4 regions of the Shewanella glacialimarina genome follow, and region 1 is predicted to be linked to each of the others. Evidence: predicted binding sites of a transcription regulator. Region 1 holds the regulator's gene; each other region holds the start of a gene.
What was found. Region 1 encodes sigma-54, which starts transcription at its own class of promoters, with help from an activator protein. Its sites were predicted from a motif close to GTTGGCACGNNNNTNGNNT; they were not measured.
Positions count from the first base shown of each region.

Region 2: the regulator sigma-54 is predicted to act here: its motif matches at 2,156-2,174, upstream of FJ709_RS13300 (flagellar assembly protein FlgT).
Region 3: the regulator sigma-54 is predicted to act here: its motif matches at 4,254-4,272, upstream of nirB (nitrite reductase large subunit NirB).
Region 4: the regulator sigma-54 is predicted to act here: its motif matches at 3,093-3,111, upstream of FJ709_RS12990 (flagellar hook-length control protein FliK).

Region 1 is NZ_CP041216.1:3,922,538-3,930,418, forward strand. It holds gene lptC (LPS export ABC transporter periplasmic protein LptC) at 1-517, shown strand, start outside; gene lptA (lipopolysaccharide transport periplasmic protein LptA) at 504-1,091, shown strand; gene lptB (LPS export ABC transporter ATP-binding protein) at 1,088-1,819, shown strand; gene FJ709_RS17140 (RNA polymerase factor sigma-54) at 1,980-3,473, shown strand; gene hpf (ribosome hibernation promoting factor) at 3,500-3,787, shown strand; gene ptsN (PTS IIA-like nitrogen regulatory protein PtsN) at 3,790-4,233, shown strand; gene rapZ (RNase adapter RapZ) at 4,230-5,087, shown strand; gene FJ709_RS17160 (HPr family phosphocarrier protein) at 5,121-5,396, shown strand; gene FJ709_RS17165 (hypothetical protein) at 5,746-5,895, shown strand; gene FJ709_RS17170 (transposase) at 5,927-6,175, shown strand; gene FJ709_RS17175 (ABC transporter substrate-binding protein) at 6,556-7,545, shown strand; gene FJ709_RS17180 (GGDEF domain-containing protein) at 7,545-7,881, shown strand, end outside.
Region 2 is NZ_CP041216.1:3,041,661-3,049,541, reverse strand. It holds gene FJ709_RS13315 (DUF6268 family outer membrane beta-barrel protein) at 1-644, shown strand, start outside; gene FJ709_RS13310 (LPP20 family lipoprotein) at 751-1,203, opposite strand; gene FJ709_RS13305 (FlgO family outer membrane protein) at 1,200-1,910, opposite strand; gene FJ709_RS13300 (flagellar assembly protein FlgT) at 2,331-3,470, shown strand; tRNA gene FJ709_RS13295 (tRNA-Arg) at 3,612-3,687, shown strand; gene FJ709_RS13290 (hypothetical protein) at 3,897-5,018, shown strand; gene FJ709_RS13285 (hypothetical protein) at 5,546-6,013, shown strand; gene FJ709_RS13280 (hypothetical protein) at 6,081-6,512, shown strand; gene FJ709_RS13275 (hypothetical protein) at 7,113-7,451, shown strand.
Region 3 is NZ_CP041216.1:1,556,227-1,564,107, reverse strand. It holds gene FJ709_RS06740 (NarK family nitrate/nitrite MFS transporter) at 1-1,189, opposite strand, end outside; gene nirD (nitrite reductase small subunit NirD) at 1,191-1,526, opposite strand; gene nirB (nitrite reductase large subunit NirB) at 1,523-4,141, opposite strand; gene FJ709_RS06725 (ANTAR domain-containing protein) at 4,325-5,017, opposite strand; gene FJ709_RS06720 (glycosyl transferase) at 5,005-6,222, opposite strand; gene cobA (uroporphyrinogen-III C-methyltransferase) at 6,215-7,093, opposite strand; gene FJ709_RS06710 (nitrate reductase) at 7,093-7,881, opposite strand, start outside.
Region 4 is NZ_CP041216.1:2,984,161-2,992,041, forward strand. It holds gene fliM (flagellar motor switch protein FliM) at 1-627, opposite strand, end outside; gene fliL (flagellar basal body-associated protein FliL) at 656-1,180, opposite strand; gene FJ709_RS12990 (flagellar hook-length control protein FliK) at 1,297-2,955, opposite strand; gene fliJ (flagellar export protein FliJ) at 3,150-3,596, opposite strand; gene fliI (flagellar protein export ATPase FliI) at 3,672-5,012, opposite strand; gene fliH (flagellar assembly protein FliH) at 5,017-6,171, opposite strand; gene fliG (flagellar motor switch protein FliG) at 6,275-7,327, opposite strand; gene fliF (flagellar basal-body MS-ring/collar protein FliF) at 7,320-7,881, opposite strand, start outside.

The DNA of each region.
Region 1 (7,881 bases):
CTTGGTATTGTATTGGCAAGTACAAGTCAAACGTAATCAAATGGCGTTAATCAAAGATCCTAGAATTGAGCGACCTGATTTTGTGGCCGACAATCTTCGCACGACAGAATTTAATAAGTTGGGGTTTGTTGACAGCAAAGTCAGTGCCGAGCATATGGAACATTTTACCCGCTCAAATACCACTTTATTTACAGAGCCTGTATTACTTATTTACCCTGAAAATGGTAAAGCGCAGTGGCAAATAACAGCTAAAAATGCGACCTTAGATCAACATTCAAATGAAGTCAGTTTACATAACGATGTAGTTATCGATGCTATTGATATTAAAGAGCCATTACAATCACTTGAGACTCAGCAAGTCACCTTTAATTTAAACACTATGATAGGCCGTTCTGAAGAGTCAGTTACCATTAAAGGTAATGGTTTTATTATTCAAGGCTTAGGGCTATTTGCCGATCTCAATGCAGAACAAATTACCTTACTCAGTCAGGTAGAAGGGACATATGAACCACATTAATTTTTTAACAACATTGCTCGGTAAAAGCAGTGTTATTTGCACTTTAGCTATTAGTATATTAGCAGGCAACGCCGTAGCCAAAGAAGGCGATTTGAAGCAAGAGCTTAAAATTGCTGCTGTAAGTCAACGAGCTGATGTTAAAAATAATCAAATTATTTTTAACGGACCAGTAAAGATTACCCAAGGCTCGATCAATATCGAAGCCGATGAACTGCGGGCATTTTCAGCTGAAAACGGCCAGACTAAAACGCTCATTGCGACCGGTAACCCTGCTACGTTTTCACAAGAACTTGATGATGGTCGCATAGGTACAGCCAGTGCCAATGAAATTCGTTATGACTTAGCAACAACTGGACTGTTATTAACCGGTAACGCTAAGCTAGATCAAGCTGGCAGTAAAGTGACAGGTAATGTGATCCGTTACAATATTAATGCTCAGGAACTTATCGCTGAAAGTACCGGTAAAGGTGAAGATCGTGTTATTACCATTATTCAACCGGAAAACTTCCAAAATGATAATTCACCAGTACAAAAATTACCTGAAATTCCGTTAAAAAAGCAAGGTAACCAATGACCCAAATTACCTTAACAGCTGAGAATTTAGCTAAAAGCTATAAAAGTCGTCAAGTGGTTAAAAGTGTCAGTCTAACTGTAAAAACAGGCCAGATTGTCGGACTACTTGGTCCCAATGGCGCAGGTAAGACGACCACGTTTTATATGGTTGTTGGCTTAGTCAAAAGTGATCATGGCCGCATTTTAATTGATGACGATGACTTAACTGCTGACCCAATGCATTTACGTGCGCGAAAAGGTATTGGCTATTTACCGCAAGAAGCCAGTATTTTTAGAAAGCTCAGTGTGCACGATAATATTATGGCCGTGTTGCAAACCCGAAAATCGATGACTTCGGATGAGCGAATTCAGGAACTTGAACATCTTTTAGAAGAATTCCATATTACCCATATTCGCGATAGCCTAGGCATGTCACTATCTGGAGGCGAAAGACGACGGGTAGAAATTGCACGCGCTTTAGCAGCCAATCCTAAATTTATATTGTTAGATGAGCCCTTTGCGGGTGTTGACCCTATTTCAGTGATTGATATTAAGAAAATCATTCTTCAACTCAAACACCGTGGCCTAGGCGTATTAATTACTGATCATAACGTCCGTGAAACACTTGATGTGTGTGAGCGGGCATATATCGTTAGTCAGGGAAATTTGATTGCCGAAGGCACTCCAACTGAAGTACTCAACAATCAGCAAGTTCGAGCAGTATACTTAGGCGAACAATTCAAGCTATAGTTAATCTAAATAGGATCTGAAGCACTTGCTTGGCATAGTGTTTCTGGCAACTAAGCTAATAGATCGTTTGTAGGTAAAGTAAAACCATTTGTTAAAAAATTGCGACTATCACTCACTTTAATCAGTGTAGAAAGCCGAATTCTTCTAGGGATCAGCAGTAATGAAAGCTTCACTCCAACTTAAAATGGGTCAGCACCTCACTATGACCCCACAGCTGCAACAAGCTATACGTTTGCTGCAGTTATCATCTTTGGAGTTACAGCAAGAAATTCAACAAGTATTAGATTCCAATCCTTTGCTTGAAATGGAAGATGAATTTTCAGCACTTAGCAACAAAAATGACAACTCAAAAGACCTATCAGAAACTGACTTCAATGAAATCAGTGCACCTGTAGTCGAAAAAGACACTTCAAATGTCGACACCGCAGAGTCAATGACTAAAGAGCAAATGTCTGAAGACTTGCCAATGGATACTACCTGGGATGAAGTGTACAGCGCCTCACCAATGGCAAGTCCTGGTTCGGGTTCAGGCAGCATGCCAAATGATGACATGCCCTTCCAAGGTGAAACATCCGAAGGATTATACGAGCATTTAGAATGGCAAAAAAATCTAACCCCTTTTTCTGAAACAGACCTAGCTATTGCCACAGCCATTATTGATGCCATTGATGACACAGGTTATCTCACCCAAAGTACTGAAGATATTTTAGAAGCTATGGGCGATGATTCTGTCGAATTAGACGAAGTAGAAGCGGTACTAAAACGCATACAACATTTCGATCCTCTCGGGGTTGCTTCGCGTAGTTTAAGTGAATGCTTGTTGATTCAACTTGTTCAGTTTGCACCAGATACGCCACATATTGATAATGCCAGAATATTAATCAAAGATTATTTAGATTTGATAGCAGGACGTGATTTTCGCACCTTAATGCGTAAAACTAAGCTAAAAGAAGATGAGCTGCGCGAAGCCATTGAATTAATTCAATCTTTAAATCCACGTCCTGGCACGATGATCACCCCACCGGATGATGAATATGTTATCCCAGACGTGTCAGTGACGAAAAAGAATGGCCGTTGGGTAGTTGAATTGAACCCTGATAACATGCCTAAAATAGGGATTAATCAACAATATGCCGCCATGGCAAAAAGTAGTAAGAGTTCAACAGATACTCAATTTATTCGAGGTCACTTACAAGAAGCCAAATGGTTTATAAAAAGCTTAGAAAGCCGTAGCGACACCCTGCTTAAAGTATCCAATTGTATTGTGCAATTTCAGCAAGGTTTTTTTGAGTATGGTGCAGAAGCAATGAAGCCTATGGTGTTGAATGACATAGCTGAAGCTGTCGAAATGCATGAATCTACTATTTCGCGTGTCACCACGCAAAAGTATATGCATACACCGCGCGGACTATTCGAACTTAAGTATTTTTTCTCTAGCCATGTAAGTACTGATGATGGCGGAGAGTGTTCATCTACAGCAATTAGAGCCTTTATTAAAAAGCTGGTGGCAGCTGAAAACCAGAGAAAGCCATTAAGCGACAGTAAAATGGCAGACCTTCTGGCAGAACAAGGGATCAATGTTGCACGTCGCACCATCGCGAAATACCGCGAAGCGATGATGATCCCTCCCTCAAACCAACGTAAGAGTTTATAATCTACCTAGGCAATTGGAGGAAAAATATGCAAATCACCTTGACGGGTCATCATATTGAAATTACTGAATCACTAAGAGAATATGTCACAAGTAAGTTTACAAAACTTGAACGACATTTCGATCAGATCAATAATGTCCACGTAGTATTAAATGTCGAAAAGCAACAACAGATAGCTGAAGCAAAAGTCAGCTTAAATGGAGCTGAAGTATTTGCGACATCTGAACATGCCGACATGTATCACGCTATAGACGCCCTGATTGATAAACTCGATCGTCAGGTCATTAAACACAAAGAGAAATTAACTAAGCATTAATGATGGAACTTAGTACCATCCTGCAGCCGGAATGCACCTCCTGTGCCACACCGGGCAGTAAGAAAAAGGTACTGGAGCTTATCAGCGATTTAGCTGCAGCCCAGTACCCATCCCTATCTTCACAAGAGATTTTTGAAAGCCTAGTGGCTAGAGAAAAAATGGGTAGCACAGGAATAGGCTCTGGCATTGCAATCCCGCATGGTCGTTTAACGTCCATCGTTCGCCCTATCGCGGTTTTTATAAAGTGCGAAGAAGCGATTTCATTTGATGCTATCGACAAACAACCAGTGGATCTCTTATTTGCATTACTGGTGCCAGCAGACCAGTGCCAGCAACATCTCAGTACCCTATCCTCAATGGCTGAAAAGTTATCGGATAAACAGATTCTTAAGCAGTTACGAAAAGCAAGTAACTCAACTGAACTCTATCAGGTTATCACAGCATGAAATTAGTCATTGTATCCGGTCGTTCGGGCTCAGGTAAATCTGTCGCACTTAGGGTACTAGAAGACCTGGGTTACTATTGCGTTGATAACTTACCACTGCCCTTAATTGGACGACTATTAGAGCAGCTTAGAAACACCAATGAACTGGTGGCCATAAGTGTTGATGTTAGAAATATAGAAGAGCAAGGTAAAGTATTACAGCAGCAGCTTGCGTGGTTATCTAAGGATACTGAAGTCATAAGCTTTTTTTTACAGGCAAGTGATGAAGCCCTACTAAAACGTTACAGTGAAACCCGCAGACTACATCCATTATCGAAAAAGAATATGTCCCTACAGGATGCGATTCAATTTGAAGGTAAGCTACTGGCGCCTATTTCTGAATACGTAGACCATTTTATCGACACATCTAAGTTAAATATTTATCAACTTAGTGATCAAGTACGTGAAATTTTAATGGGCAGTGTTGATAAAGAGTTAGTGATCAATTTTGAGTCATTTGGTTTTAAATATGGTATGCCCGCCGAAGCCGATTTTATGTTTGATGTACGCTTTTTACCTAACCCACATTGGGAAATAGAATTACGTCCCTTTACTGGATTAGATGAACCCGTGCAGGAATTTCTTGGCCAGCAACCGCTGGTAAATAAATTCATTTGGCAAATAGAAAACCTATTTGAAACATGGATGCCCCACTTAGAGCGCAATAACCGCAGCTACCTAACCATAGCTATTGGTTGTACTGGTGGCCAGCATCGTTCAGTTTATATCGCCGACCAGCTTGCTAAACGTTTTTCAAGTGGTAAAAAACATGTTGTTCAAGCAAGGCACCGAGAGCTTATAAACAAGCATAAATAATCGCTATTCAGTTACTTGTCGGAACTTAACTAAATGAGTCTTTTACAGCGCCAAGTCATCATATCAAACAAGCTTGGTTTACACGCACGAGCTGCTACCAAACTGGCTATTCTTGCTAATGAATTTAATGCCAATGTTACCCTGATCCAGGGTGAAAAAAAGGCCAGCGCGGCCAGTGTATTGGGCTTATTAATGCTTGAAAGTGGCTTAGGTAAAACCATAGATATCATAGCAGAAGGGCCAGATGCACAATCCGCTCTTGATGCTATCTGTAATTTAATTAATGACAAGTTCGAAGAAGGTTGTTGATCCTAATCATTTCTCCATCGGTTAAATCTAGTTTTTAATCGTATACCCACCTTTGCTTTAAAATGGCTAAACGTGTTGAATCTAACTTATTGAATGTATCCCTTAACCAGATTTAAGTTGAGGTTAAATTAATGCAATTAGGAAAATTTAAATTTCTCCCCCGAATTAGTGCAATTGCACCACTATATTGCATCTCCTACGACCACCACAGAAACCATAAAACTCTAACAAATTGAAAATAAATAAAAATTTAATAAAAAAATAGTTGGCACGTTCTTTTCATATAGTAACCAGTACCTACAAAGTGGTACTAGATTTAAAGCTAGCAAAACTTATTGGAGAGAACACTATGCGAAATACACAGTTAACCTTAAATACGATTAATACTGTTTTTGGACATACTCTTAAATTGGCTAGCCCAATTTTTACAAAAATTCAGCAACACTACACATTTTTTGCCAATGTTGGTTTTAGTCAATGGGAAGTTGAAAAACGATAAATATCTGCATTCAAAAAAGTGGACTTTGATTATGAAAAAATACCTAAGCAATCGTTATCCAGACACACTAATCAATCAAGTGGTTAATCAAGTCACTGACCATAACCGCTTGTTATCAGAAGTAGCCAAGGAATATGGCGTTTCATCTAGAGTGGTATACCAATGGGTAAAATCAACGACTGAACCAGTTGAGGTTAAAAAAGATCTAATCACAGAACAAATAGCCTCTTTACAAAGGCAAATCCAAAGCTTAAATAAACAATTGCAAATGATTGCTTAAACCAGTTTCGGCAAGGGTGTTTGGATATATTCAATTATTCCCCAGTAATGGGATATATCAATGCAAACAACAACCACACATAATAATATGGCGCTAGTAGCCTAATAGTGACGCACTAACACCCTTGCCACTTTATCCGCACGACAATCCAAAGACAATCCACACGACAATAATTAGGCTAAGCCTCATTTAGCCCCTTAATAGTGAGTAATATTTTTACCGTTAACGCCAGCATTAAGATAATAAGGATTAGTCAAATTCAGATTATAACTACAACTTTTTACTTACTTCTATAATAATTAACAGTTTTTTACTCAACAATTTAGCGAACATGTCTTTTAGCCACTACACTTACCATTATTAACTAAAATCAATTATGTATGAAATTTCAACTCCCTGTATGTATGTTGCTTGTTGTACTATTATCCGCATGTCAGCCTGATTCAACGGTTAACCCACAAAACAGTACGGCTAATGTCATCAAAATTGCAGTTTCTAATACCCCACTATCGACGCCTTTATTTGTTGCGCATGAAAAGGGTTTTTTTAAGCAACACGGATTAAATGTTGAATTAATAGGACACGAGGGTGGTGTAAAATGTTTTGAAGCTCTTATCACTGAACAAGTGGACTTTGCCACCGCATCAGAAACTGTAGCCATGTTTAATAGCTTCTATCGTAGCGATTTTTCTATTTTAACCAGTTTTGTTGAGTCTGATAATGATATTAAATTAATCAGCTTATCCGCGGAAAAATATCAAAATCTAGCGAGTATTAAAAATGCAAGAATAGGTATCATCAAAAGCAGTGCCAGTGAATTCTTTTTTGATAGCCTACTGATACTTCATCATCAGCAAGACTTGCCTTTAGAAAGAGTCTACCTGAAACCTAATGAGCTGTTAGCTGCGCTAGAAAACGGTGAGGTAGATGCTATTTCAGCCTGGGAGCCATTAGGTTATCAAATATTACAAAGGAGTAAAAACGCTAACCAGGTTATGAGTACCAAAGGGCTTTATAACCTGTCATTTAACCTGCTCGGGTTAAAACAAAATCAAGTTAGTCTGAAAGATCGTCAAAGTTTACTTAAAGCGCTCAGTGATGCAATTGACTTTATTAGCGAGAACCCTACTGAATCGCAACTCATTGTCAGTCAAACGTTAGACATGGATTTACAACAACTGCGTTATTTATGGAAGGATTACTCTTTTCGAGTATCATTAAGTAATGCTTTAGTTTCAAACATTCAGTCACAAGCCCAATGGGCAATTGACAATAGATTAGTCCTTAAAGATAATCGAATCGATGTCAGAATGATTATTGATAAACAGCTATTTGAATCCGCTATCAGTCAGCATCAGGACGAGCATTAATGACACTTGCGACACGACTAAAATTAACCGCGATTTTGTGTGCATTATTAACGCTTGCCGTCGGCGAAGCTTTATTTCGAGCACACGACTACCAGCAGAAAATCTATCAACAACTTAACCACTCAATGCAAATTCAACTCAGCATTGACAGCCTTCGAAGCCAATTATGGCTTTATGAAGAATACGCTGACAAACTCAGTTTAACTGAGTTAAATGCCAGACAGGCTAGCTTAGCATTTGAGCTATCAAAAAAGATGCAGTGGAATACTAAGCAACAGCAAGTATTAGATAATCTAAATCGCCTTAACACCAATATTAGAGTGCTATTTAATACTC
Region 2 (7,881 bases), 880 kb from region 1:
ACTATGGCTGGCGTATTAACCAGCAAACTCCCTTAAGAACTAATACTGTGCCCTGGTCTTCTATTCATCAGTACAGCGCTGGGCTATCTTTGATTTATCGCCCTGATAATCAGTGGATGTTCATGTTTGCACCTAAAGTGCAATATGCCTATGCCAACACCGCATCATCTTCAAATGCTCAAAGTTATGGCGTAGTTGCTTCAGGTATGTACCGTTTTGAATCTGGCAATATGCTAGGTCTTGGTGTGGCTTATCTTAATGATATATCTGAGGTGCGAACCGTTCCCTATCTTGCGGTGCGTTGGCAAATTAATGATAAGTGGGTACTTGCTAACCCGTTCCAAGCCGGATTCAGTGGCCCTGCGGGTTTAGAGTTAACGTATCAGCTTTCAACCGACTGGGATTTTGGTGTCGGTAGCTCTCGTCGTACAGAACGCTTTTTAATTGAAAATGATGATACCACCATTGAAATTGAAGAGTGGGTTGGCTTTTTACGCGCAGGTTGGAAAATTAGCCAAAGCGTTAGCTTGAATGCCTATACTGGTTACTATTTTGGTGGTGAGATGGAATTAAGCGAGCCACAAACAACCGAAGAACTCAGTAATCAAGCCGCAGCGGCGTTGGCATTTAAAGTGAAATTTTAATTTTTGAGGATAATCATTTAGTTGTTATAAATGCAGTTACTCAAAACAAAACGCCGCGATAATACGCGGCGTTTTGTTTTGTTGAAATAACTTAAGTGCGTTCGGGTTAAAAGTAAGTCACTTCTTTTATTCGTTTGGCGCGGTTTTGTTGCTCGTATAAATGCCAAACCTGTTCAAAATCTAACTCCAGTTCCGTGACATAAAAGTCGCCAGAAGGGTAGGTTTTAACCACTTTTGCACCACGAATAATACCGCTAACAGAGGATTTAACGCTATCGTTAGTCAGTAGCCACTCACTGACATTGCTAACCGCATCAATCTTCTGCCCATATACTTGTTCTGCTAATTCACGATAAGCGGCCACTTTTGATGCTTGCATTGCCATCAATACTTTATGTGCTTCAATATTACTTGGTTGGGTAGCGAGTGGTGCATAACCAATAGCTGAAATTTTAGGAAAGTGGCTTGGAGCCTCGGTTTCCCATAGCACATACTTATCATTACTTGTACAACCCAGCATTAAAAAGCTTAGCACTGCAATTAGTATTAGATTTTTCATTGCTTGTCTCCTATCACAGTGTAGCGACTCTGTTTAACATTTTCGGTTCGATAAATTAATCCGTCACGGGTTTGTATTTTATTGGCTGGCAAAACATAGCCGGATAAACTTTGACCTGCGACAAAAGACTGCACCGCCGACACTACACGATTATTGGTTATATCCACCACACGGCCATTAAAATTCACACCTTCATTGGTGAGATTTAATGTTGACACTAATACATGAGATACAGGCATGTCAGCGGGAAGTTGTTCCCAGTTTCGGCTTAATATTAATTCGCCTTTTTCTGTCGCGCGCAGTGACGTTGACACATTAAGGTCAACTAAATTGAATTCATGGGCGTGAAATGCGCTCAGTAAACTCTGTTGCAGCTGAAGTGCTAACTCATTAGTTTGATTAAAGTCGCTACTCATTACTGGGGTAACAATTAATAAGGGTTGATCAGGACGCAGGGCATCATTTTGTAACACCAACTCATTGACTAATTTTTCAGCCCAAATATTAATTTGTCCCTTGGGCGCTAAACCCGACGCATTAATATCATAAACCAGTTTTTCCTGGTGCACGTCATCAGCGTCTTGATAACCCACTAGTTGGCCATTTTGTGCATAGTCCAAATTTGCTGCGGGGTTAAGCGTATTACCGCACCCAGCAAGCCCTATGGTGACTAGCATCAGAGCGAGAATAGAAAGCTTGTGCTGCATGATTGAGTCCTTCGCGTCTGTCTAAAAAACAATATTATTCAATTGATACTGATATATCGGCATCGGATAAGTATTCTTTACCTTTATAAAGCGCTGTTTACTTATAAAACTGAAGTCAATAAACCTCAGACCGTTTTAGGTAGACTTAAACTAGATAGAGTTTCATTAATTGTAACGGCGTTATTCATAGTAGCGCTAATCATAGTGGCGTCAGTCATAGTGTCGTTAGCGAAAGTAAAGATAGATTGGGCACAGTTTTTGCTTGATAAGTTGTTAGTAACTCACGACAGCGCTATTTCAGCGATGTAACGTGTTGTTTTGTGGTACAAGTGACAGATATCTGACGCAGGGTGAAATATGGTACATGCATTAAATAATAAGTTAACACAATACTCGTGGCCTAAATGGTGTCGGGCCTTGATGTTATTGCCTTTTTTATTGAGTCCTTATTCAATTGCAGAGCAAATTGAAGTGACAGGTACTGCCAAAGTTATGAATGGTAATATAGATAAAGCGCGCGAAGACGCCATTAACCAAGCATTGAATTACGCCAGTCTGAGGGGCGGGGTTAATTTTTCTAGCCAGCAGCAAATTACTCAAGGCTCGCTCACCCAGGATACCTTTTCAATGCAACGAATGGGCGCGGCCAATAATATTGAATTGCTCAGCGAGTTAGTCAGCAATGATATTATGACGGTTATTTTGTCGCTTAATATTGATGATGAAAGTGAAACAGAGCAGTGTCAGGCACAGTCCTTAAAGGCGGCTATTATGTTACCGCAGGCAGATATAGCTGACAGAACTCAGCTAAGTTATGGTCATTTATCCGATTTTAATAAAGCTTTTACGCTTCAATTTGGTAAAGCCATTAATCAACAATCAAGCGCTAGTTTCGCTAAGGTACATGCTGATGAACGCTTAGATACCGCCAATGAACTGGTTAATTTCAAAGGCTATAGCATCCCTAGTTGGCTTGGTGAAATCACCGATAGCCAATATATATTGAAATCTTACATTACTGATATGTCGACAGAGCCTTACACCAGCAGTTTTATGGGCTTTGTTGATGAAGTCCCCTCACGTCAATTTAGCTATGAACTAACCCTATATCATGGCATCAGCGGTGAAGAGGTGTGGTCACAAACATTTGCTACCACAGCCCCCTGGGAGTTTGAACGTCAAGAAACCGTAATGCCAAACAGCCAGCGTTTTTGGTCTTCATCCTATGGTCAAGCAATCACAAGCCAGCTGCAATTAAGTGTTATGTCACTTGATAACGCACTCAAGTGTCGCCCGTTGCTAGGGCAAATTATCGCTAGGCAAGGGGATCGAGTGATTATCAATTTAGGCCGTAAAAATGGCGTTAAACTGGGTGACAAATTTCAGTTGGTTTTGCAAAAAAACATCCCCGATCGTCTTAATATCATGCGCGCTGTTGTGACTAAAAACCGCACTGAAATAGTGATAGATCAAGTGAGTGAAGGCACAGCCACCGCGATGATTGAACACGTTGATGCCGCCGATAACATTCAGGTTCACGATATAGCCATTAAACTCTAAGTGTTTAGGGTAAATAAGACAAAAGGTGAGCAACTTTTGTCTTATTTAAATCAGTTTAATAATTAAGCAATTAAATCCTAACGATTTTAATCGCCTATAAGCTCTTTTCATCAGGCTGAAAACCAGTATAATCAGTTTCGTCTTCCTATAGCTCAACAGGATAGAGCAGCCGCCTCCTAAGCGGCCGATCGGGGTTCGAGTCCCTGTGGGGAGACCATAACACCTCTTTTTATCTTAAAATCAAACTCTTAATAAAATCGCCAAAAGTGGTTCCGCCTATGTGCCGCCTCTGGAAACCCCTTTTTTGGAATTTTTTAAGCACTCTTCAAAACTCCGCTTTTTGATAGTTTGAACTCAATCATGGACATTTAAGCGTATTTCCAATAGTTTTCTATTAAATCAACGTCATAAAAATGGATTTTTACTGTGGTTAATAAACAGATCGCTCAAGCTCAACTGCTATTTCCAAAATTGCAGTATCCTCTTTTAAGTACCTACATTGACCTTTTTGTGAAATACATAACTCAACACGATATTTGTGTTTTAGAATCTGATCTTGAAATTATGTCTATTGCGTTGGGGCAAACGACACGTCAGCTTTTCAGGGCTGTTAATTCAAAAGAAAACGTTGCAGATAAGCTTGAAAGTTTAATTTGTGATGGGCTTAAACTTAAAGTCGAAACAAAAAGAAGGCTTACAACAAGCCAAACAGAGTTATCAAAAGAAGCCAATAAAGATGTTGTCGATGTTGTTATTTCTCATTACCAATCCAAACTCGATGAAATTGAAGCACTAAAACGGCAGGAGATTCTTGAACGAAAAGCTAAAGTTCTATCTGAAGCTAAAGCAAAAGCTGAAATGTTACAGAATCAACTTAGAAAAAAAGCAGAAGCATTCAAAGCAAGCCGTGTTGATTTTGAGGATTTTGAAGTCAGAAATATTCAAAAGAATTCCCGTGTAGATAAGCTTTTGACTCAACTGCGTAAGAATGCAATTACTCCTGAAGAGCTTAAATGGTTAGATAGTGTTGGTTTTTCAACTGAACTTGTTGTACAGAAATATCACCTTCAACTTGCACACGTTCATTTTCAAAACTGGAAACAAAAAAGCCTACCTTGGGAGCTGGTTAATGCCAGTGCTGCATATAGAAAAGCTGAAGTGCTGACTAAAATAAAAAAAGCGCTAGATGAATCATATCCGTTTAATATCCCTAAGAATGAAAAGAAGTTAAAATCTGCTTTATTAACCACATACGGTGGCGTTTGCAGAGACTTAAAGGATTATGTGAATTCAATTAAACTTGGTTTAGAAGCACATGAAGTGACACCATTAAATTTCAGGCCATGTACTTTGCTAGGCGCTGTTTACCTTTCAACGGGTGAGTTTGACTTAGGCCATAAGTGGTATGACAAAGCAAAAGAACGCGGGTTTAGCCAAGACGCTTACGACAATGACATTAAATCTGTTTATTTCAGGGCAAGCGATGAAATGAAAAATAGGTTAAAGCAAAACCTCATCGCTACTGGTCACAAATATAAATGGTTATAAATCTATACCGCCACACCCAGTGACGGTATGTTGGTTCCTAATAAATGTGCCGTTGTAATTCCCAACTCAGCCATAACATGCTCAATATCTAAATGAGCATAGTTGCAGTGTGTGATACTGGCTTTTGTCTAAATTCTTAGGGCTATGGCCTAACAGCTTACTCGTCGTTTGAATGTTACCGCCTCGCATGACGCTCCAGCTGGCGATGGTTCGCCTTAAATCGTGAATGGTGACAACTCTTTTTGAAAGCATAGACCTTTTTCTATGCAACGAAGCTCAGTACGTTCTGTAATGCGATGCCAAAAGCTGCCTTTACCTGCCTGCGCTCACTCGGGAATACAAAGCGTTCACCTTTGGCTGCTTCTTGGCCTCCTCTAGTCAGAATATTCATCGTTTATTTAGTTAGTGGCACGGTATCGGTTTTTAACCTTCATTTTGTAAATTTACTTATGATTTAGCACTACGAGACTATCGCAACATGATGAATTTTAAGTTAGAGTTTACAAAAAAGTACGAAATGGATTTCTATGAAAAAACTATCATTACTTACCATCGCTATTATTCAGGTAGCGTCTTTAATCTTTAATACCTCACAAGCGGACGAAATTTGTGCTTTTGGCTATTGTACGGCTGATGAGGTTTCTAAAGAGTGCAAAATTGATATCTCAGAGATTATCAATAATACAACTAGTCACCATAATGCTCTAATAAGAATTATTCTCATTCAGCAACTGGAAGAGCTTGAGCAACTAAGAGCGACTATTATTGATAATGAATACTCTAACTCTCTTGCCGCTATAGATCATTTTATTTACCAAATTTTGCAAAATACTTTTCTTCGGCAGCAAAAAATTAATGGCTGGCCTAATACAACAGAACAGGAGCGAGCGATAAAGTTAATGCAAGCTAGTATTAATAATACGCCATTGAATATTAGTCCGCAGCAGAGTTTAGAATCGGCTGAAATTCTTTCTGAACTACTAAATCATAGGTGAAATGATGCTCTATAAAATTTTTCCATACGGCTATAAGCTAATTACTGCCAGTGTAATAATGTGTGTAATGTTTGTCGGCGTAGTTAATGATAGCTGTGCAGTAACTAGGCAAGAACAATTTGAAAAACCTTGTTTAGGGCAGAAATGCCCTGAATGTGGAATAGAAATATATAGATTAAATTCCAAAGGAAGTGATGAATTAAATCTTGAAAATTGGAAGGAGAGAGTATCCTACCTTCACGGCTTGATTGACATCAGGACTATAATGATTCAAGACACTAGTCTTATAGCGCAAAAAGCGGTAGATAAAGTTATTTTTGGAAAAGTTAAAATACTGTTAGATCATCGATACAACAATTCAATTGCTAATGATTACTTTAATGCACAAAGCTTAAGTGATATCCGCAAATTTAAAATTGCTTTTGAAGCCTTTCCTTTATTCATTTCTGAAAAGGAGCAGATGGAATTAAATGAACTTTATGATTCAAATGGATTGTAAAATATCAGCTAAATTTGACTAATTTATTGTACAGCTCTTTTTTTTCATCTTCTGAGAGCTGTTCAATCTCCCTCATTAACTTATCAACTTTCGATTCATGTTGAAAAGTTCCAAGCAGATGAGCTGTAGTAATACCCAATTCAGCCCTAACATGTTCAATATCTAAATGAGCATAGGTACTGTCTGTAATACTGGCTCTTGTTTAAATCTCTAGGGCTATTGCCTAGCAGCTTACTCGTCGTTTGAATGTTACTACCTCGCATGACGATCCAACTTGCTATGGTTCGCCTTAAATCGTTAATACTGTCAGCTCTTTTTGAAAGTGTAGGCCTTTTTCTGCACCACGAAGCTCTGCGCGTTCTGTGATGCGATGCCAAAAGCTACCTTTGCTTGCCTTGTTTGATTTGATCCCTAAAGCCTTGTGATTGTTAGTCCGTATTACAAAATGAACTTTGAGGTAGCTAAGAAATTTACCAACAACTTAATTTTTATAAATAACGCTTGTGAAACAAGTATGTTACATCTTAAAATAATTCGCTTAAGTTATGATTTATTGAGTCTTTTATTAAGTTTGACTGACAAAGTTTAAAAGGAATTAAAATGAAGAAAGCAGTTCTAGCAACACTTGTAACAAGCATTTTGACGCTAACTGGATGCGCATCAGAACCAAGCCCTTGGGCTGGAATTCCACATGAGGAAATTAATGCATGGAGTGGTATTGGTGTGCAAGCCTACGATGCTAAATCACTTAGACGCAATGGGTTTACTCCATCAGATGCAAGCGGTTGGGTTCAAGCTGGAATTCATTCACCAAATGATATTGTTACTTGGCACAGAGCGGGATTTTCTCCCCGTGAAGCCTCTAAATGGTTGAGCAAAGGTTTTACTGTAGAAAAAGCACTAGAATTTAAAAAACAAGGTCTTACTGTAGCTGGTTAATTATTTGCTCTAGTTTTGCTTGCAGCTCTCTTTTCATCCGCAGAGAGCTGTTCTATTCCCCTTACCAATCTCTCAACCTTAGACTCTTGCTGAAAAGTCCCCAGTAAATGCGCTGTGGTAATACCTAACTCAGCTCTCACCTGCTCAATATCCAAATGCGCATAGGTACTGGCTCTTGTTTAAATCCCTAGGGGTATGGGGGATTACCTTATGACCTAGCAGATTTATGGGTGGTTTGAATGTTACCGCCTCGCATGACGCTCCAACTGGCGATGGTTCGTTTTAAATCGTGAATGGTGGCAGTTCTTTTGAAAGTGTAGGCCTTTTTCAGTGCCACTAAGCACTGCGCGTTCTGTGATGCGATGCCAAACCACTCAGCCCAAAACTTTCAATACTTCAATGTGTATAGCGACTGGTCTTTATTGTATTT
Region 3 (7,881 bases), 2.1 Mb from region 1:
ACGAGCAAACCATCACCACCACTACCGCCACAGGCAAATTCCAGCTTGAATCAATTTGCGCCACCGAGAAATATCCAATCGCTAGTCCTGCAGTTAAAATCAGTAAGGTGACTTTACGGCCAAACTTATCACTTAACCAACCGCCACCTGGGCGAGACATTAAGTTCATAAAGGCATAACTTGACGCTACCATACCCGCTTGCGCCATACCTAAACCAAAGGTTTCAGCAAAAAATAATGGCAACATAGACACTACCGCAAGCTCTGAGCCAAATGTGGTGAAGTACAACACATTCAGCACCGCCACTTGCTTGAACTCATAACGTTCAAATTCTGGCACTTCGCTGCTAAAAATATGCTTATTGACTTGATAGGTCTGGTAATAGTCAATAATAAATATTACAACTAATGCGCCATAAATGAGGTTAGTGATGTCTTGGGTAAACATGCTGACGCCTGCTGGAGATAACTTCCACCCCAGTAAAGCAAGCGTGGCATACATAGGGATTTTCATGATAATCAATAACACAAAATCCCCTTTGCTGGTGACTTCTAAGCCGCCGCCTTTTTTGGGTTTAAAATACGTTGACCCTTTAGGTGTATCGGTGATATTAAAATAATACACAAAAGAGAATGCCAAACTCATTAACCCGGTAAAGGCGATAGCATAACGCCAGCCATTTTCACCACCAAAAGCTAACGCAACAGCTGGTAATGTAAAGGCCGCCGCGGCTGAACCAAAATTACCCCAGCCGCCATATATGCCTTCAGCGGTGCCCAGCTCTTTAGCGGGAAACCACTCACTTACTACCCTAATACCAATCACAAAGCCTGCACCGATAAAGCCGATTAAAAAGCGCGCTAAGGCTAGCTGCTCAAAAGTATCTGCTACCGCGAACATAAAACACGGAATAGAACAAATGGCTAATAACGCTGAATAGGTTAACTTTGGACCATATTTATCAGTCACCATGCCGATAATAATCCGCGCCGGAATAGTTAACGCCACATTCAAAATTAATAGGGTTTTGATTTGATCTTTCGTTAAGCCCAAACTATCCGCTATCACGCTCACTAAAGGCGCGGCGTTAAACCACACTACAAAGGTGATAAAGAAGGCCATCCAGCTCAAGTGCAATACTTTCATTTTGCCCGTAAATGAAAATAGGTTAAATTTTTCTGCGCTCATATTAAACTCCTGATACTTTGGCGAGAACAAATACTTTGCCCTGCTCGGTTTTGACTTCAAATGGACTGGCCACCAAATTTGCATCTTCAAAGCAAACCCCTGTCACCAGGTTGTAATGCTGCTTATAAAGCGGCGAGGCCACGCAGAGTTCACCTTCCATTTCGCAAATCAATCCTCTAGCCAGCAGACTCACGCCTGATGCAGGGTCAATATTGTCTAATGCGAATAAGCCATCTTTACCTAGGTTAAAAATGGCAACCGCATTACCGGCTACCCATGCAGCGACCCCAGAACCTTGGGGCAGACTGGTTTCATCACAAATATTTATCCAACTCATGCTACAACCTCCTCAACAGTATTGTTTATTTGTTCGTCAGTAATGTCGCGAATAGCGATAGTGCCTGCCCCTGCATCTTTAATGGCTGGAAAACGCTGTTCACGTATGCGTTGATAGGCTGAAGTGTCCGCTTTAGGGGCATCTGCCGGGTTAACAAACTCATTGAAGCGGCTCAGGAATGATGGCTGTTCAAGACTGGTTTTCCACTCACATTGGTAAGAGGCGACAATGCTGTCCATTTGTTTTTCAAGCTCAGTATTAAGACCGAGTGCATCATCAATAACCACCGACTTTAAGTAGCCTAAACCACCTTCTAACGAGTCCATCCACGTTGAAGTACGTTGTAATTTATCGGCGGTTTTAACGTAGAACATCAACACTCGATCGATATATTGGTATAGCTCTGCAGTGCTTAAATCGGTTGCAAATAAATCACCATGTCGCGGGCGCATACCGCCATTACCGGCAACATATAAATTCCAACCCTTGTCAGTTGCTATTACACCAATGTCTTTACTTTGTGCTTCAGCACATTCACGGGTACAACCTGATACCGCAAATTTTAATTTATGAGGACTGCGTAAGCCTTTGTAGCGATTTTCTAAATCAATCGCTAAGCCAATCGCGTCTTGCACGCCGTAACGACACCATGTGTTGCCAACGCAAGATTTAACCGTGCGCAAAGATTTGCCGTACGCATGACCGGTTTCAAAACCTGCATCAATCAGTTTTTGCCAAATTTCGGGTAATTGTGACAACTGCGCACCGAACATATCGATACGTTGGCCGCCGGTTATCTTGGTATATAAGTCATAATCTTGAGCGATTTGCCCCATAGCGATAAGTTTGGCAGGGGTAATTTCTCCTCCGGCAATGCGCGGCACAATAGAGTAAGTGCCATTTTTTTGCAGGTTGCCAAGAAAAGCATCATTAGTGTCTTGTAATTGCACATGGCTATTGTCTTGGTTTAGTACATATTGATTTTGTAAACTGGCAAAAATGGATGCTGCTGCCGGCTTACAAATATCACATCCATAGGTGTGACCTTGGGGTGAAGGTTTGCCATGCAAGGTCATTAATGTCTCAAAATCATTAATGCCTTCTACCTGACAAAGGTGATACAAGGCTTGACGGTCATGATCAAAATGAGCACAAATTCCGGCATTAAAATCTAGCCCTTGCGCTTGTAATGTTTGGTCAATAATTTTTTGCACCATAGGTGCACAGCCACCACAACCCGATGCGGCGCGAGTACATGATTTGATTTCAGCCATTTTATGATTGCCGGCTTTCACTGCATCGACAATATCGCCTTTGGTCACCTGATGGCATGAACACACTATTGAAGTGTCTTTTAAATCTGCTTCAGATTCTGCGCCCGCTAATAACAACTCAACCGCTGAGCCGATAATTTCATCCTGCGATAAATAAGCCTCTAATAAACGGCTGTAGTCGCTATTATCGCCCACCAGCACGGCGCCCTTTAAAAATTTGCCGGTTTCATCTAACCAGAGTTTTTTGTAAATACCCGCTTGATTATCAGATAGCTCGACAAACTGTGCATTATCAAAACCACGACTAGCGCCAATTGCGGCAACATCTACACCCAGCAATTTTAGTTTGGTGCTCATATCGGCGCCGGTAAAGCTAGCAGCTTTATTTTTAGGTTCTAAAATAGATACCGATGCGGCGATATGAGATGCCGCAACACGGGCCATTTGATACCCCGGCGCGACTAAGCCAAATATTTTTTGTTGCCATAAAGCGCACTCACCAATAGCATAAACATCAGGCGCCGAGGTTAAGCAGTAATCGTCAATTTCAATGCCGCCACGCTCACCAATGTTAATGTTGGACACTCTAGCCAATGCATCCTGTGGACGAATACCGGCAGAAAACACGATCATATCCGCTTCTAAATATGACTCATCACTGAATGTCATCCGATGCAACGCGGTTTCACCATCAATAATTGCCGTAGTCGCTTTAGAGGTATGAACACTCACCCCGAGTTGCTCAATTTTGCTGCATAACAAATCGCCGGCTTTGTCGTTAAGCTGAACCGGCATCAATTGTGGTGCAAACTCAACCACATGGGTTTTTACTCCTAACTGCATCATGGCATTAGCCGCTTCAAGCCCCAATAAACCGCCACCGACAACTACGCCAACTTTACTATTATTTGCCGCAGCTTGAATATCTTGTAGATCTTCAATGGTGCGATACACCAGACAGTGTTCACGGTCGTTACCTTTAATCGGTGGCACGAATGGAAACGAGCCAGTCGACAGCACTAAACGGTCATATTGATATTGAACACCTTTCGCGCTGGTGAGTGTTTTAGTGGCAATATCAATAGCGGTAATTTGGGTATTAAGGTGTAAATTAATCCCCCAATCAGCATAATCTTGCGCACTGGTTAGCATAAGAGAGTCGGCTGTGCCGGTTTCAAAATACTTGGATAATTGCACCCGGTCATATGCCGGGCGAGGCTCTTCACCAAAGACATGCACGTCAAATTGTTTGTTCAGCCCCAGGCTGCACAATTGTTCAATAAAATGATGGCCAACCATGCCATTACCCACGACAACTAACTTAGATTTTGTGACTGCCATATGTGGCTCCTTCATGCCTTGGTTTATTAAAAAAAAAGGCACCAACTTCAGTTAAGAAGTTGGCGCCTTTGCCTTAATAAAACCCGATTTTTAATATAAATCTTTACTGGTACTGCATACTACATGCCAAAAACAACGTTATTTACAATATCGATTTTAACTATTAAAACAATAACTTATCTACTACACATTGCTAACGTTTGTTATTGTCACCTTCATATTAAGCGCACCCGCACCATAATGAGGCGCACTGTTTTCTGGCATAACCGATATTCCTGCATTTTTTGCAGCCTGATCGGATGTCATCACCGCAATAATTTGTGCTGACATTTGAGCCACGCTGACGCCCTTTTGCATTGCTTGTTGCTGAATAATCTTGTGTGCTTTTGCTTCATCAAACCCTTGTTGCATCACAATAAGTTTGGCTTGGCTCAGTAGCTTTAGCCCTTTCACTTCATCATCGAGTTTTTTAAATTCTGCAATACTCTTATTAGCGGCATCAAAACGTATTCTAGCCAGATTGACTAAGCTGACTAGGCGACTGGCAACCAACACATCGGGGACAAAAGTAAGACGACCACAGGTTAATAGAGCCGCTAACTGTTGCTGTTGCCATTGATTAGCATTAACGATAATCGCTGTTGATTGAGTCAGCAGATTTCGCTGAATAAACCCCTCTGTGTGCAGGCCGAGTTTATCGGTTAGCACTAACATCACATCAACAGGGTAAGAGTGAGACATGGCCTCAACCTCACTGATAGAGTTCATAACCCTGACTTTACCCATTAATAATAAAATGGCTTGATAGTCAGCTAAACGCTTTGCAGCATCGTCTAATTGTGAAAATGTTGAATCACATAAAATTATACTGTGCATAATTTATCCTTCGCGCATGTTGATGACGTATTCAATGATTCAAACAAGGTAAGGGAATTCGGCTCAGGGAAGGTATTGGAATCCAATCGACCTGCCCACCATTGCTGAGCTAAGGCCAATTTTTCAGGTATAACAATACTGTTAGACTGTAAAACGTCCAGTAAACTCAGCACAAAACATAATGTCGCTTCAACACTGCTTAATGCCTGCTTAATCATGGAGCAAGGCATAGTGGCGGTGAGTTCAGTTAACTCAACGGACAGAGTATTATTTGCTTGATTGTGCCATTCTGTGCGCCAAAGCTGCGCAAGTATTTCAATAGCCAGTTCTGCCTGGCCCACTTTTGCACCAGAAAAGCCCTCCAACAATGTTGGTAGCTCAAATGCACTAAACTGGACATTCTCACCAGAGTATTTCACGACTTGAACATCAGTTGTGACACGGGGATTTATTTCCGTCTCGCCTTGTAAGCCTTTAAAAATACCGACAACACCTTGTTGGTAGACATCTTCAGTAAATAATTTCTCTGCCACTTTTTGATGCAATTCATCAAGCCCAGGATGAAAAAAACTGCGTAGGCTCAATGGCGCATTACTAGGGTTCATGCAGCGAGATGCGGTTTGAATAATGCTTCTTAAGCCAAGTTCTTGATGCAACAAACGGCAATCATCTAACACAGGGGCTAAATCACCTGCAGGGACATATACTATGCCGCTATCATCCAATGCTTGTTGTGCTTTTTCTGCCGTTTGACACAGCGCAATATCTAATGCTTGAATACAAGACTCAACATGACGACGATGGGGCAAGGCCTGACTATCACCGTGTAACATAATCCGCATACCTTTGCGGGCTAACAACTTTGCCACCAGCAGTAGCCAAGGTAACTGCTCACGTTTTCCGGCATAAACTGGCCAATCAATATCAACGTTTAATTCCCCCCAAGCAGGATTAATAGTGTGTTTAAGCCCAGCAACAACACCTGCTACCTCTGCCACGGTTTCGCCTCGCACCCGCATTAGCATCATTGCACTGGCCATTTGGGCTTTAGTCACTTTGCCTTTGGCAAAACCTTGAATTAACAAACTAGCTTCGGCAAACGTTAAACTGCGTGAGCCTTTTTCGCCCTTGCCAAGCGCTTTGATCAATAATCGAAAGTCAAAGTCTTCAACAGAGGTGAGTTCAAGCTGTCCAATTTTAGGCATATAACACCTCAAATGATTCGCTTTGGGGGAATGAATGCTGGGTGTTATCGCCAATGTCTGCAAGTAACTGCGACAACTGCAACCCGACACTGACCACTTCACCGATAATAATTAGCGTTGGCCCTGAATCTTTAATGCTTAATGCATCGTGTCCCATATTACCCACGGTTGAATAAGTGACTAATTGATTGGGGCGACCGCCATTAGTGACAAAAGCAACAGGCAGATTTGCCGCGCACATGGCGTTTATTAACCCATGTGAAATACTAGCTGCCTGCTCTTTTCCCATATAAAACACTAGGGTAGATTGCGCCACAAGTAACGCCTGCCATTGTGTTGGCGCATTGGCATTATCAGCATCAGTCATTTTAGTGCCAGTAATTAAAGTGACACTGCGGGCGACACCTCGAAATGTCAGTGGAATACCTGTGCTGGCAGCACTGCCCAAAGCAGCGGTAACCCCGGCAAAAAACTGCGAGCGCACTCCATGATTAGCGAGATAAAGTGCTTCCTCAGCGCCGCGGCCAAATATATGTGGGTCGCCACCTTTTAAACGGACTACTTTTAACCCTTGCTGAGCTAATTTAAGCAATAACGCATTAATATCATCCTGCTGAGTACTCGGCTGGCCGCAACGTTTACCGACAAAATGACGTTGGCACTGGGCATTCACTAAGGTCAAAATATCGCTACTGACCAAACTGTCGAACACTAATGCCTCTGCTTGTGCCACAATGCGTGCGGCTTTAATGGTCATCAAGTCTAATTGACCACATCCTGCGCCAACAATAGCCACGTCTCCACCTTTGAGAGTTTGTTCTGCACTAAGTGTCTGATGGGTATTTTTAATCATGGCTTCGACATTATTCATTAGGCAACATCCTCTTTTGCTGGATTGGTTTGTTGATGCTCGGTATCTGACTCATCACTAGAATCAGTATAGGTAAGCGCCTCAGCCCAATGCGCTGCGGCGCACTGTTTAACTTCACTATGGCAACTGCCACATTGTCGGCCACAGCCTAATGTGGATTGCGTCGCATCTAAAGCCTGTTCAAAGCTGATATTTTTTACACCTTGTTTAAACACTTGTTGGCTAAATTGTTGATTGATTTGATCACCAATACTGGCAGCGCTTACCCCAGTACAGGCACAAATTAATGGACTATTACCTGCTTTAATCTGTTGATGAAGTTGGCCTAATAGCTGGCTATTTAAGGTTTTACCAATAAATGCGCCTATAGGTTCTAATGCCACATTAACGGGGCTGCGCGATAATATTTTCAACGCAATCAATTGCCCCTTATGCACATTGCATTGAATGTGCAACAACTGATGCCCAGATTGACTAACTCGCGTTAAGGTCCACTTTAATGAATAGGGTGTGGCTTGATATGCAAAACCATCTTGTTGGTTTTCAAACCCAATATGATGACAAATACCATTGGTTAACGTTTGAGCCACTTGCCAGCAAAGACCGATAGCCGCTTTATCATGATCTCCAAATACCACCCCTTGCAGAGCTAATATAACCGGCGATAAAGTGACAGCTTGGCATTTAAATCCTGGCTGAAGTGAAATGGGATCAACTCGGCTATCAATGACTTGATTAATCCCTTGGGTCAGTGAAAACTGCTTTGACCAGTGCATAGACATAGACGC
Region 4 (7,881 bases), 940 kb from region 1:
ACCACCACCGCCGTCCACTTCAATATGGAAAGAGTTAATCACTACCACTTCTGTCGGACTAACAATGTTAGCCATTGCGGGGTTAACTTCAGAGTCCAAATATTCGAACTCTACATCCATCACTGGTGCCCAAGCGTCTTTATAATCTTCAAAAATAATTTTTAATAATAACTGAATAATTCTTCGCTCTGTCGGCGTAAATTCACGGCCTTCAATTTTTGCATGAAAGCGGCCATCACCACCAAAAAAGTTATCTACCAATATAAAGACTAAGCGCGCTTCCATAGTAATTAGCGCAGTTCCCTTTAAAGGGCTGAAACGCACCATATTTAGGCTAGTTGGCACAAATAACGTATGCACGTATTCGCCAAACTTTAACATTTGCACACCGTTGATAGACACTTCTGCCGCTCGGCGCATCATATTAAACATGCTGATCCGTAGATGACGAGCAAATCGTTCATTGACAATTTCCAGTGTCGGCATTCGGCCACGAACGATACGATCTTGAGACGAGAAGTCATAAGATCGCGCATCTTCGCCACCTATATCACCATCATCCTCATCAACATCATCAACACCATGTAATAGTGCGTCAATCTCGTCTTGACTTAATAAATCACTCACATGTTCACCTTAACTCTATCCATCTGGATTATTGCATCACAAAACCAGTAAATAGCACTTTCTCAACAAGAGGCTTTCCAGTAACAGGTTGCAAGGTATTTTGTACACTTAATAACGCCAATTGACGTACTTCATCTTTACCCGCTTGTGTACTTAACTTTTGAACATCTGCACCGCTAAAAGTGGTTAGTAAAGCATCTTCAATTAAGGGGATATGCTTTCTAACTGCAGTTTCATCATCAGCGCCACGCACCATTAATTGCACCTTAATTTCAACTAAACGAGATCTATCGACCCCTGGCAAATTGAACAAAAATGGTCTTGGCATACCGACATAATTTGCTTCATTAGTTGGTGCTTGGGAAGAGGATTCGGTAACTGCACCGACATCATCACTTTGAGCTGGTGCTGCTGGCTCGTCAGATCCTAAAAAAAACCATGCCCCCCCTCCAATTAATAATGCTACAACTAGCCCTATTCCACCAAAAAGGAATAATTTTTTAGATTTTTTTGGTTCACTGCTTGCTTCATTAAGCTCTAACTCTTCAGCCATGGAGATCCCTAAACAAATTATGCGTATCAATTATGCAAATATCTAATAAGGGTAACATAAACCGCTTTGTTAGCTTATGAACCTTGAAGATAATAATTATGCTATAGATTACCGACTTAAGCGTAATAATCTATACCTGATTGCAAACTCTCTGGATGATTTTGAAACATTGAATGCTCTAACGCTGAATTTTCATCCATATCTTGCTGCTCAGCATAGCTACTAGATGAATCTTGCGGCTGTCCATCTCTTCCGCCACCACCTTGCGAAACCTGGCTGTCGGTAAGTTGTAATCCTTCTTGCGCTAACATGTCTCTTAATCTGGGGATTGCTTGCTCAATCAATTCACGAGCTTGTGACTGCGTAACATGAAACTGTACTTGAGTTTGATCACCATTTATCTGAATTTTAACCGTCAAGTGACCTAACTCAGGTGGATCAAGGCGAATCTCCGCTTGTTGAATGCCATTGCTAACCATAGTGATCAATTGCTGCTTCATTACAGGTGAAAAACGTTGGATCATCTCCTGCATTTGAACTTGAGATTCACCCTGTTGCTTTAAAGATAGTTGAAACTGCGGTACTTCACTTTTATGAATAGGGGTAAAACTACTTTGATTTTGCATCGCCTTTACATCAATCGCTTCATCGGGAGCACCAAAAACTTCAATACGAGCTGATTTAGCCAATTCGCTATCAATATTGATTGATGCTGCAACAGAAGCTGTTTTAAGCGATTCGGCAGAAGTTTGCGTTTTAAAGTCAACCTGTGCCAAAGCCTTTGGCTCAATGATGTTAGCTGGACTAGGTGCTTTATCGCCCAAAACATTATTACTATCTTGAGTGCCCACCGAGGTAAACAAAGCATTATTCTTTTGACCCAAAGAGTCATTCGCTAATTTAGTCGCATCACTGTCTTGAATGACATTTTTCACCATATTGGCACTAGCCATAGCAGACATTGGAGCTTGAAGGGGCGCAATTGGAGAAGACTCTGTAATCGCTGGAGAGACATCATTAAGTGAATTAGCAGCAATAGGATCCAATTTAACCTCTAAATTTTTAGCTGCTAAGTCTAAAATAGATTCATCAAGCACCGGAGCTTGTAAATTAAAGTCATCTACAAGGCTAACTAAATCATCATGGCTCAGGGCAATTAACTGTTCTGCTGATAAAGTTGAAAAATCACTCAACAATTCTTTTTCAGAATCAGATAATGACGCCAAAAATACGTCATTAGACTCACCTTCAAGCGGCAATTGAATCATATTACTAAACAGGCTACTTTCTAATGGCTCTATGCTAGTAATGTCACTATCAGTGTCATTACTAGCGAGTTGATTATCTAAAACGTCAAAATCAATTTCACCATCAATGCCATCAATGCCATCAATATTAGATAAAGTCTGCGTTATAGTATCAAGCCCCCCATCATCTGCATCATTACTTTCCCCCTTAACCTCGAATATCGGCAATATTTGTCCGTCGCCCTTTGACTTGTCAAATGATTGCGCCATGTCTAATTGGGCGAAAATAAGCTCAATATCAGTTCCCTCTAGAGGCTCTGATAAGTCAACATCAATAGTGCTAATTGCTGATTGCTCAGACTGTTTACTCGTATTAACAAGTTTAGCCGATTGAAAAGAAGATATTTGGCTTGCTTGATTAAATTCATCTAGGAATGATTTACTTTCAGACACTTGCATAGCATCTTTAGCCTGTGAGCCTGTAGACTTACTCGTACCAGTTAAGAGAATATTACTCATCTGTTGCATTATATATGCTCCACAAACTCAATCTAAAAGAAGATAATCAATCATCTTTTGTGTATTTAATCTACCGTCCAATAACACGCTAAATAAAATGTCACAACGCCACTTCAATGACGATTAATTATTACGTAATGGATATTAAGCAATATAAGTGCCAACATAATAGCTACAATTTAATTATCGACTCCTAAAAAAAGCTACTTATTTAAGCGCTGGCGAATATACTGTTGCATTGCAAACTCATCAGACATTTTTTGCTCAAGCTTAGTTTCTGCTATTTGTGCTTTTTCTGCTTTGTTGGCTAACAACATTTCAATTGCTTTACGTTTTTGTTGTTTTTCAAGCCAATGAGTTTGACGATAACCTATCTGGTATTCAGCGTCTTGAACAGCTGTCACTTGTTGAGTAATAGCACTATCGACCTGTTTAATAAATTGATGAAATTGATGATATTGATTGGCACTAATACTTTGCCCTTGCCGGCTTTTCATTTGCTTCATGTAATCGAGACGGTAGTTATTTAGCGCATCTAACTGACCTTGCCGTTTCTGTTTTTCAAATTGAGCCGACTTAAGCTGCATAGCCGCTTGACTCTCTGCTTCGGTCGCTAATTTGAGAACGGTAATTAACGGATCACTTGCCATAGGTTACCTCTTATCAACACACCGAACAAATCAACACACCGAATAAATCAGCAGTAAAATAAATATTGCTTTGAATTAATTCTGACATTGACCCGCTATTTGCGTCATCATAATAGCGCTACTGTCAAAACTAATCGCTTCTTTATAACCCTGACGTAAAAAAGCATTCATAGCAGGCTGTAACCTAATCGCATTATCAATCCGCGGATCACTCCCCTGCGAATATGCCCCAATAGAAATCAAATCTCGATTCTGTTGGTAAAGAGAGTACATTTGTTTGACGCGACGCATTGCCTCTAAGTGTTCGTCGCTGATCACCATAGGCGCTACGCGACTAATCGATTGCTCTATATCAATAGCCGGATAATGGCCTGAATCAGCAAGGCGACGCGATAACACTACGTGGCCATCTAAAATAGCACGCGATGCATCAGCAATAGGATCTTGCAAATCATCGCCCTCGGTTAAGACAGTATAAAAAGCCGTAATAGACCCCTGACCTGGGCCACCATTACCCGCACGTTCAACTAGTCTAGGCAATTTAGCAAACACAGAAGGTGGATAACCTTTTGTTGCGGGCGGCTCACCAATCGCTAAAGCCACCTCACGCTGAGCCTGAGCATAGCGGGTCAAACTATCCATCAATAACAATACGTTATAGCCTAAGTCTCGAAAATATTCTGCTATACGAGTCGATGTTTCGCATGCCCTCAAGCGCATTAATGGAGAGGTATCGGCAGGTGCTGCCACAACAACTGAACGAGCACGTCCTTCATCACCTAATATCTCTTCTATAAACTCTTTGACTTCTCGGCCACGCTCGCCAACTAGCCCAACGACAATAACATCTGCATTTGAACCACGGGTCATCATGCCTAATAAAACACTCTTACCCACACCAGAACCGGCAAATAAGCCCATTCGCTGACCCTTACCAACAGTCAGCATGGCATTAATTGCACGTACACCAACATCTAATGGCTCGGTAATCGCACGTCGAGATAAGGGGTTGATATAAGGAGGATGACGAGAAGCCTGTTCACTTGTGGTTAATGGGCCCAGTCCATCAAGGGGCTGACCGCTGCCATCTAACACGCGGCCCAACAAACTTAAGCCTACTTTTAAGCCTTCTTGCTCACCTAACGGTTGCACTCTTGCGCCCGGTAATACCCCCCGAAGCTCTTCAACCGGCATTAAATATAATAATTTATCATCAAATCCAACAACTTCAGCCGTCAGCTCACCAGCCATAGTTTCAATTGAACACAAACTGCCCACAGGTGCACGACACCCAGTCGCTTCTAACGTTAAACCCACAACACGCACCAACTGACCGCTAGCAATAGGACGTACAGGAGCAACCTTAAGATGATGGGTTTTAAGTTTATTCAGTAACTGATGTTGGCGGTCTTTCATCAACTTAACCTTGCTCAGTAGTTTGCGAGTCAGCATATTCGGATGCTGCTATGTCAGTTGCTTCAATAGATTTGGATTTTAATTTTGATTGTGATTGCGTTTCGGATTCCGATCGTTTTTCATCCATAACAACCTGTACTGAACCAACTGCATCAGTTGGTGTTTCAGAAATTGACTCTGGCACATTGTTGATTAATGACGCTGTGCCATCAGGCTCATATAGAGTTGAATATTCATCGCTTGAATCATCATTGTGATTTTTATCATGATTGTGATTGTTGTCGTGAGTAGAACTAACATCAGCAGATGATAGTTCTGTATCTACTTGTGTCGTGGTATAAACGCTATCTTCATGTTTTGCCACCTCAACTTGACGAGCTAACTGAGCTGATTGTTCATCAAGGCTGCCAAATACCTGTAAAATACGTTGTGATAAACGTAAGTCGACATTTGAACGTGTACTATCAATAAATACATCACCTACCGATAAACTTGGGTCACTTTCTAGATGCCAATCATTTTTGCTTAATTGTGACTCACCGTATAAAGACATCACCAAAGCAACATCATCCGGATGCAATCTTAGTTTTACTCGTTGCTCTTTTATTGGCAGAGCATCTACGCCTTGACGAATAGTGGCTGCAATATGCTCTGGATGCATTTTCAGTTCTTGTTGTACAACAGCTTTGGCTAACGCCAATGTCATTGCTAACACTTCTGACTCAACTTCAGCATCCAAAATAGCTAAAGGCTGTTGGAACTGAGTGATTAATGAAGATAATTGCTCTGCCAGTTGATTGGCTTTAACCATTCCAGCTTCATAACCCTGCTCTTGCCCCTGAGTAAACCCTTCTTCATGGCCTTGGGCTAATCCATCTAGTCGACCTTGTTCAAGCCCCTGTTTAAGCCCCTCTTGTTTGCCTTGCTCAAATCCTTCGTTTTCTGCATCTGCTCGAATCTCTTCAATTTGAGCCATAGTCGGCATAGACACGACTTTATCAACCACGGCAACTGAAGGCTGATATACACCTTCTTTTTTACCGTATAGGTTTGAGGGTTTAGCTGAAATATCTTCGGTGACATCCGGCAGCTGCCAATGGCTGAAATCATGTTCATCCTCAACATTTAAAACTTTCTTGGATATTTTTGAGTCAGTCATAGTTTAGCCAATGTTATATACATTCCTGCTGTGACATGTTGATTTTCGAGATAGATGTCGCTTCGAAAGTTCAATTGCCATTCGTCATGGGCTGAAGTGGTTCTTACAAGAACTCTTCACCGCCGCCACCGCCAAGCATAATCTCACCACTATCAGATAAACGTCTGGCTATCGATAAAATTTCTTTTTGCGCCACTTCAACTTCACTGATTCGAATTGGTCCCATAGCCTCAAGATCATCGCGCAGTAGCTCTGCCGCACGCTTAGACATGTTACCTAATATTTTCTCTTTCAAGGCATCATCAGCACCTTTGAGCGCTTTCATTAGTACATCTTGTTGTACATCACGCAGTAATGCTTGAATACCACGGTCATCAACATCAATAAGATTTTCAAACACAAACATCATATCTTGAATTTGTTGTGCCATTTCTTCATCAGATTCACGCATGGTTTCCATAATCTGACTTTCGACACCCGTATCTAAGTAGTTCATGATATTGGCCGCAGCTTTTAAGCCGCCCATTTTCGCTGCTTGCGCACCACCTTGGCCAGCAAACTGTTTCTCCATAATATCATTTAACTCTTGTAATGCAGCGGGCTGCACTTCTTCAAGGTTAGCAATTCGCATCATTAAATCAAGGCGTGTATTTTCGGGGAACTGGCTAAAGATTTCAGCCGCTTGATCCGGTTCTAAATAGGATAAAACAATGGTTTGGATCTGCGGGTGTTCGTTTTGAATGATGGTTGCCACTTGGCGTGCATCCATCCATTTAAGCGAATCTAGACCTTTAGCTCCACTGCCCATGATAATTTGTTCAATCAAATTACCGGCTTTATCTTCACCTAACGCCGCAGTTAGCGCCTTGCGTACGAATTCAGCACTATTAAAACCAATTGAAGAGAACTTCTGAATTTCATCTAAAAAAAGCTTATGGACACCAATGACTTTTTCTTGACCAAAATCATCCATCGCCGCCATCGCCATACCCACTTTCTGAACCTGTTTGGGTTCAAGGTGCTTTAAAATTGACGCCGCATCTGCTTCGCTTAAACTCAGCAATAAAATCGCCGTTTTTTCAATTCCAGATATGGACTCAGAATCAAAACCGACTTTCTCAGCTTTTTCTTTTTTATCTGTTTTATTATCAGCCATTGTCTTGTAACCAATTTTTAATTACTTGAGTAGATAGTTCCGGCTCATTTGCAACCAGTGCCCTAATAGCCTTAATCATATCATCATCTTTATGTAAATTCGGAATAAGAATTGAACCATCATCAGCATAGCTGTATTCAGCATCTTTGGTATTTAACATGCCTAGCGTATCGGCAGCATATTGATCTTCAATTTCAGCAAGTTCATGCCCTAAACGAACATCATCGGGCATATTAACACCATCAGGGTTAACAAGGCGCTTAAGCATAGGGCGCACTACCGTAAGAATAAGAACTAAAACCACTAATGCACCTAGCACCAGTTTAATTGCACGCCAAAACCAAGGTTCTTCCCACATATCAGGAGCAGGCAGTTCTTCTAAAAGCTGATCCATAAACGGCACGGTTACCACTTCAAGCGCATCACCACGTTGGCTACTAAAGCCTACTGCACCTTCCAGCAACCGACGAATGTTAGTTAACTCTTGTTCCGTACGCGCAACCCGGCTAACTTGGCCATCTTCACCCGCCTCTCCAGGTTTAAAGTCGATTGCC